Regions from separate parts of the Lutibacter sp. TH_r2 genome, predicted to be linked through region 2. Evidence: riboswitches for the same ligand, from Rfam matches in the RefSeq annotation. Region 2 holds a riboswitch; the other holds the start of a gene.
The links. Region 2 has a riboswitch for cobalamin ahead of R3X25_RS09635 (TonB-dependent receptor plug domain-containing protein). Riboswitches for the same ligand answer to the same signal wherever they lie in the genome.
Positions count from the first base shown of each region.

Region 1 (4,221 bases), on a different contig from region 2:
ATAACATTTATAGAACCAGTTGCAACACCACCAGCTCCTAGTGAGTAACTAAATGTATTGTCACTAATTTCATTACGTAACCTACAACACGATGCTAAACTATCTGCATTTTCAGATTGGTAAATAAAAAACGAATTCCCTTCACTCAATTCTTCAGCACACATATTGGCAAAATCATTATCAACTGGTTTTCCATCTTTTACTAACATAGCTGCAGTAACAACTGGAAAAGTTAACACTGCTTTTTCACGTTCAGCATTAAACCATTTCATAAAAAATTGCTGTGTTTTTTTTAAATGTTCCCAACTAGGTTTAGACATGTCAGGAAACACAAAATCTCCAAACATACTATTAAAATACGCTTCATCATATAATGAAATATTCCAAAAAACAGATTGGTAACCTCTGGCTGCCGCTGGTTGATTTATAGCATACACCGCATGCTGTAAATGATTTGAAACTAATTTACCGTTTGTTTCTAAATAATTATCTCCATAATCTTTACGTGCAAAATAATCGAAATACATCAAAAACTCCACAGTAGCTAAAGCGCCAGCAAATTGAGAGCTAATTGCAAAAACTAAATTCACAAATTCTCCGCAAAAACTCTCTAAATGCTGTGGTGCTTTGCTTTCTCCTCCAAGTTTTGTTAATCCATCAAACAAAAAAGGATACATACTTATTGATACACAATAGGGTTTTAATGAAGTTTCATCGTGTACATATATTTCATGATTTTCAATCTGGCGGATATATTCTTGTGATAAATCCTCTCCAAACAATTCACTTATTTTATTTTTAACCAAACTTCTATTTACCTGAATATTAATATCTTTATTCAATTCAGCTTCCATAGTTGCAATGTTTTTTGAAGTTACATTTGCGTTGGCATCAACAGCTGAACCATCTGCGGCATTATTTGAATTAATATAATTTTGAATGAAATTAATTTTTTTTGCAAGCTGTTTTTCAGATAATCTAATCATAGTTTAATTTTTTTTAAATAATTGGTTTAATAGTTGATTGGTTTTAACTTCTCTAAATTGTTGATTGGTTTTTGGAGAATCTAAACCGCCTAATTCTTCAATCCATGGTCCTGTTTTTATCCAAGTTAAATGTTGAGTTATTGAATTAGAAATTGATAGTTCTCCTGAATATAAACAAGTTGTAAAATTTTGAGATTGTGCTATTTTTAAATAGTTAATTAATTCTTTCTCATGCCATTCTCCTCCCATAAACAAAATACAAGTTGCTAAATTTTTATACTTTTTTAAAGTTTTTCTATACAACTCTTCTGATAATAACTTTCCATTATTCATATTCCATAAGTAACTAGAATGACAGCCTTTACAGTTTAATTTACAACCACAAATAGAAAAACAGATGCTAATTTCACCCGGAACTTCTTGCATGGTTATTGTTAAATCAGAATAATTCATTTTTATAAAAATTACATATACAACATCACATGGTTTAAAACCAAGTGAATTGAACAATTACTAAATATTGCTTTCTATAATTTATTTCAACAAAATCTTTCTCCCGAAGATTTTATTTCTTGTTGAACTCTGGCAGGTCTTCTGACTTACTTTAGTTTTACGCCTTCCCGTAACTTAATATTGACAGTGGCAAAAGATGTAAAACAGTACTTTAAAGCTTACAGCTGCGGGAACAGTTATGGATTCTCACCATATTCCCTTTTAATCCTACAACAATTTGTTGTAGCGGAACCAAATTCATTTTCAAATTTATAAAGATTTTGAACTCGAAATAAAGTGGACAAATTAATCTTATTAACGAGTTATAAACAAAATTGAAAAACCTGAATTAAATAATTACTTTTGCGCTATGATTAATTTTATAGAAAAACTGCCTAAAGCAGAATTACATTTACATATTGAAGGTACTTTTGAACCTGAATTAATGTTTGAAATTGCTAAAAGAAACAACATTAAAATTCCTTATAACTCTATTGAAGAAATTAAAGAAGCCTATAAATTTAGCTGCTTACAAGATTTTTTAGATATTTATTACCAAGGTGCAAATGTTTTAATTACTGAAAAAGATTTTTACGATTTAACCTATAGCTATTTAGAAAAATGTGCCGAGCAAAATGTATTACATACAGAAATTATGTTCGATCCACAAACACATACACAACGCGGTGTTAAATTTGAAACTGTAATAAATGGAATTTCAAAAGCTTGTAAGGATGCTGAAAAAAACTTGAATGTTTCTTCATTATTAATTATGAGTTATTTACGCCATTTAAGTGAAGAAGATGCATTTAAAACTTTGGAACAATCACTACCTTTTAAAAATAAAATTACGGCTGTAGGTTTAGACTCTTCTGAAAAAGGAAATCCTCCATCAAAATTTATAAAAGTTTTTGAAGCTTCTATAAAAGAAGGATATATTCCTGTAGCTCATGCTGGTGAAGAAGGTGATGCAGATTACGTTTGGGAAGCAATAGATTTACTAGGCATTAAACGTATAGATCACGGAAATAACTGCTTGCAAGATGAAAATTTAGTGGCTGATATTATTGAAAGAGATTTAGCTTTAACTGTTTGTCCATTATCAAATACTGCACTAAAAGTTGTTGAAGATTTAAAAGATCATCCTTTAAAAAATATGCTAAAAAAAGGACTAAAAGCAACCATAAACTCTGATGATCCTGCATATTTTGGTGGACAAGTAAATCAGAACTTTATTGAAATTCAAAAAGCATTAGATTTAACTAAAGAGGAAATTTATGAACTTGCTAAAAATTCTTTTCAATATTCTTTAGCTTCAGATGCTAAAAAAGAAGCATTTATAAAACAATTAGAAATTTACTACAACAACAATAAGTAAAAATAAGGTTCGTTATAGTTCAAAACATATATTATGAGAAATTTTTGCTTAACAGCAATCGTATTATTATTTATTTCAACTTCGGTATTTAGCCAAGCAACCAAAAAATTTATAGATACAGGTTCTGTTGAAAATCAGTTTGAATATTTATTTAATAAATCTAATAAATATCAACAATATAAAGTAGTTCCTTCAACTTGGATATTAAAACTGAAAAAAAATGTATCTGATTCATTAAAAGTTTCAGAAAATGAAATTATAGTCAACTATAAAACAATAAGCTCGCAAAAAAGTAAAATTGATAGTTTAACTACAGCTATTGCAAGTGCAAAAGAAACTGTAACTAGTTTAACAAATGAAAATCAAAGTATTTCACTTTTAGGTCTTCAAATAAAAAAAGGACTTTTTAAAACAATTATGTTCTCTATTATTGGAGGTTTAATTGCGTTATTAATTATTTTTATTGGTAGATTTAAGCAAAGTAATTCAATTACCAAAGAAGTTAAAGATAGATTGAAAGAGACTGAAGAAGAATTTGAAAATCATAGAAAAACTGCTCTTGAACGTGAACAAAAAGTACGTAGACAGTTACAAGATGAACTGAACAAGCAAAAAAAAGAGTAACTTTAGACTTTAACTAAAAACAATCAATTATGAAAAAAAACATGGGTTCTGCAGACAAAATAATTAGAGTTATTATAGCAATTGTTATAGCAGTTCTATATTTTACTGGAACAATATCAGGAACTGTGGGTATAATTGCATTAATAATTGGTGGTGTATTTTTATTTACCAGTGTTATTAGTAATTGTCCCTTATATTCTATTTTTGGAATAAATACTTGTAAAGTTCCTAAAAAATAAAACTTAAAAAAAAAGCCTGCTAAAATTTAGCAGGCTTTTTTTTACATTTCTTTCTTAAATTTTACTCTCCAGAATACACTACAAAATTTCGAGGTGTTTCATATAAAGTAATAGTAATTTCTAGTTTAGCATCAATTTTGGAACGTAATTTATTCCAAATAATTACTGCAATATTTTCAGCAGTTGGATTTAACGTTTTAAATTCTTCAACTTCTTCATTTAAATTTTTATGATCAAATTTTTCCTCAATTTCAGTTTCAATAAGTTGTTTTAAAACTTTCATATCCATTACAAAACCTGTTTCTGGATGAATCTCACCTTTTACAGCTACAATCAACTCATAATTATGCCCATGATAATTAGGGTTGGCACATTTACCAAAAACAGTTGCATTTCTAGCATCTGTCCATTCAGCGTTGTACAATCTATGAGCTGCATTAAAATGTGCTTTTCTATTAACAGTTACTTTCATATTATTGCTTTATAAATTCATAGAATTTTT
Region 1 is NZ_JAWMPV010000004.1:228,091-232,311, forward strand. It holds gene nrdD (anaerobic ribonucleoside-triphosphate reductase) at 1-986, opposite strand, end outside; gene nrdG (anaerobic ribonucleoside-triphosphate reductase activating protein) at 990-1,439, opposite strand; cobalamin riboswitch at 1,553-1,750, opposite strand; gene R3X25_RS12750 (adenosine deaminase) at 1,849-2,856, shown strand; gene R3X25_RS12755 (hypothetical protein) at 2,890-3,480, shown strand; gene R3X25_RS12760 (DUF2892 domain-containing protein) at 3,510-3,719, shown strand; gene R3X25_RS12765 (6-pyruvoyl trahydropterin synthase family protein) at 3,781-4,191, opposite strand; gene idi (isopentenyl-diphosphate Delta-isomerase) at 4,193-4,221, opposite strand, start outside.
Region 1: another riboswitch for cobalamin. It lies ahead of nrdG (anaerobic ribonucleoside-triphosphate reductase activating protein); the one in region 2 lies ahead of R3X25_RS09635 (TonB-dependent receptor plug domain-containing protein).

Region 2 (4,221 bases):
GAACGTTACTATATAAAACGTTTTATGATTGACAATCCAAATAAAGAAGAATTGTTTATATCGGAACATCCAAAATCACAATTAGAAATTGTTTCTACAGATTATAGACCAATGGTTGAAATTGTATTTTCAAAACGTAGTTTAGAAGATATGGAAATTAATTTAGAAGAGTTTATAGCTGTTAAAGGAATTAAAGCGCTCGGTAATCAGTTAACTACAGAAAAAATAAGAACAGTAAATAGGTTAGAGCCTTTACCATATGAACCACCTATTGTTGATAATGTTGAAGTGAATGACGAAGAAGTTGTTGATGATTCTGAAGATTCTAATTCAAAAGATAATGATGGGCAAACTGCTTTATTTTAAAAAAAATTACTTGTAACTTTTACTTATAAATGGAGTTTCTTTAAAACCAGTAACTTGGTTTATTAACACTGTTGAAGTAAAAAAATAATTACATAATAAATTAGCAAATTTTGGTAAAATATCTGAAACTTCTTTTTGTTCTTCGTTATGTATTTTAACCATTAATCTAATTGCTTGTTTACACATAGAAGAACATTTGTTTAAAATTCCTACAGGAGATTTTCCACCAGGTAAAACAAAGCCAGAAATAGATTTTTCAGTAATGGTTTTAAAACTTCGATAGTTTTTTAATAGTTGATGGTGATCTTCTTCTGTAATAGCCAATTCACCTCTAATAGAACCGTTTAAATGATAACACAATGGAAGAATCCAATTTAATTCTTCCTCTAGTTTTTTTAATTCGATACTTTTTGGAAATTGTTTTCTTAAAACACCTAAATCATTAATAGCCCATCCAACCGTTCGAGTTAAATCATCAGTTAAAATCTCATAATCACATAATAAAGATTCTTCATAAATATATGGGTAGCAAAGCTCATCAATATTAGATTTAGGGCGTAATCTTTTCATAATTTTTAATTTAATTTTTTATAAAACGTAAGATTATAATTAGGCAATAAATCAGGGTGAGTAATTTTTATTAAATCTTTTAGAACTAAATCTGGTCTAATAGGTGATAGTTCAAAATAAATTATTCCACCAGTTTCACCTTGAGTATTATTATATGAAAAGATAGAGTTATTTTTAAAAGCATCCATTTTAGAAGAAATATGGTTGCTTTTTTCAAGATCATTTTTAGTTTTGTACATTCCTGGAGAAAACCAAAACTCTGCAGTTTGACCTTTATCAAATACATTTTCTACATTTAATGATAGACTTCCTGTTCCACTACTATTTTTCCATAAATAATTAGTGTTTGCATCTTTTAAAAAAGTAGCTTCAAAACTATTTCCAGCAGGCATATACCAAACATCTCTATATAAACCACCACAAATAACGGAAGGTTTTGTTTTAGAATTTAAAGCTATTTTTTTGGCCTCTAAATAACTTTTTTCAATTTTAGTAAAAACACTATCTGCTAGTTTTTCTTTATCAAATAAAATTCCAAATAGTTTAATCCATTCAGCTCTTCCAAGAGGAGTTTCTTCTAACCAAGCACCATTAAAAATAACAGGGATACCAATTTTTTCGATAGTTGAAAACATTTTAGTATTTCCATTTACTGAAAATCCCATAACTATATCAGGTTTTAATTCTAATAGACTTTCAGTATTAATGTGGTCTGGATGCCCTAAATCTTTAACTACATTTTTATCAATTAAATCACGTGTTTTTTTTGAAGAAATAAAATTTGTATTTGGAAACCCAACTAATTTATTTTCAACATTTAATAATTCTAATACAGGAATATGAGTTGTACTAGTAACTACTATAGAGTTTAAAGGTGTTTGAATTTCATTAATATTAGATGACTTTTCTGAAACTATTTTATAAATGGTTTTTTCTTTAGCATCAGGAAATGGAGATTTTATAATTAAATTGGTTTGGTCTCCAGTTTTTACAATATCAAATCCTTTTGCATATTTTATAACTGATTTGCTATTGTTTGTAATTTTTTTTTCTGAATTAGTATTGCAAGAAAATATAGTTAACAATAAAATTAAATAAAAGGTAGGTTGTATTTTTTTCATAATTTTTTTATTGTTGACATAATTATCACATCAAAGAAAAAGGATTTTTTTTAAAATTTTAGCAAATGTAATATTTTTAAAAAATAAAGACACTAATTCATCTTAAATAATTACTTTTGCCACAGATTATGGTTCTTTATTATATTATTATATAATAGCGTGAAAAGGGAATTCGGTTAAACTCCGAAGCTGTACCCGCAACTGTAAGCTTAGCCTTTAAGGTGGTTGTTAAAAACTTTGTCCACTGTTCAAATTTTAGAATGGGAAGGAATTAACAATACGCAAGCCAGGAGACCTGCCGTAACTAAAAAAGTGAGTATTAATAAACTTTCGGGTGAAAAAGTTTTTAAGGTGAAATTTAAATTCAGTATTTTATTTTTAATAGTTTCAATTCAAATTTTTGGACAGTTAGATAGTGTTCAACAATTAGAAGTTGTGAACCTTAGTGGCGCAAAGCTAAAAAAGTACTCTAAAGGTTATAAAGTACTAACACTTTCCGATTCTATAATTATTAAAAACACAGAGTCTTTCACTAATTTATTAAGATTTAATTCTCCAATTTATTTAAAAGAATATGGAGCAGGAGGAACAAGTTCTGCTAGTTTTAGAGGAACAAGTGCTTCGAATACAGCTGTTGTATGGAACGGAATTAATATAAATTCATTAAATAACGGACAAACAGGATTTAATTCATTATCGGTTAATTTAACTGACAATATAGATGTTAGAAGTGGTGGAGGAAGTATTGAATTTGGTTCGGGAGCAATAGGTGGTACGGTTCATTTAAACAATCAATTAACTTTTAATACTGGATTAAAAAATCAAATTGTCTCTTCAGTTGGAAGTTATAATACCTTTAATAATTTGTACAAATTTTCTTATGGAAGTGAAAAATTGGCTGTTAAATTTGGAGTTTCATACAATATATCTGATAATGATTATGAGTGGTTAGGAACCGATTTAAAAAACGAAAATGGTGCCTTTGACAATTTAAGTTTTAATTTAAGTTTAGCTTATAAGTTATCTAATTTCAGTAAGTTAAGTTTATATTCTTCAAATTACACAGGTGAACGAGAGTTTTCGGGAACTTTACCAAATCCTTCAGCGGCAAAAGAAAAATATAAAGATTATAATTTACGAAATGTAGTAACATATAACTATCATAAAAATCAATTTTCACATACTTTAAAAGCTGCATTTTTAAAACAAGAATACAGATATTACATAGATAAAAATAGTAGTAGTTATAACTTTGGAAAGTCTAAAAGATATATTTTTAAATATGATTTTAATTATAAGATAGCTAAAAATTCAAGTGTTGAAACTTTTTCTGAATATGAATCTGCTTTTGGAAAAACAGACCAGATTGAAGAAAAAAATAGAAGACAATTTTCTCAATCAATTATATACACACAAGGCCTTAGTAATTTAATAAATATAAACGCTAAAATTAGAAAAGATTTTAATTCGGATTACAATGTACCTTTAATTTTTGCTTTAGGAGCTGATATTAAAACTTTTAAAAATATTTTAGTTAGAATTAATGGTTCTAAAAACTACAGAGTACCAACGTATAACGATTTGTATTGGCCAGGACAAGGAAATGAAGATTTAATACCAGAAACTTCTGTACAAAGTGAAATAGGGTTTGTATATAATATAAATAATTTAAAATTAGATGTAGGATTTTTCTATATCGACTCTGAAGATAAAATTGTTTGGACACCAAGTGGAGATCCGGAAAGACCTGGAATTTGGGTGCCAATTAATTTGGATAAAACGGAAAATAAAGGAATTGAGTTTACTGCTGATTTTAATAAGAATATTAAAAATCACAACTTTAGTTTCAATTTAAATTATAGCTACACAATAGCAAAAGATAAAGAAAATGATAATTACTTAACCTATGTGCCAAAGCATTTAATGAATGCTTCTTTAGGGTATTCTTTTAAAAGAATTAGTGCATTTTATCAACATTTATTTAATGGTGAAGTATATACAACAACCGATAATATAGATAGTTATACTGTTCCGTATTTCAATATTGGAAATGTTGGTGCAGATTATAAAATTATTCAAAAAACAAATCAAGAGTTTAGTATTGGAGTTAAGGTAAACAATGTATTTAATAAAGAATATGTTGTGTTGCCAAGCAGACCAATGC
Region 2 is NZ_JAWMPV010000002.1:506,489-510,709, forward strand. It holds gene R3X25_RS09620 (DNA gyrase/topoisomerase IV subunit A) at 1-366, shown strand, start outside; gene R3X25_RS09625 (hypothetical protein) at 373-936, opposite strand; gene R3X25_RS09630 (ABC transporter substrate-binding protein) at 942-2,057, opposite strand; cobalamin riboswitch at 2,170-2,375, shown strand; gene R3X25_RS09635 (TonB-dependent receptor plug domain-containing protein) at 2,370-4,221, shown strand, end outside.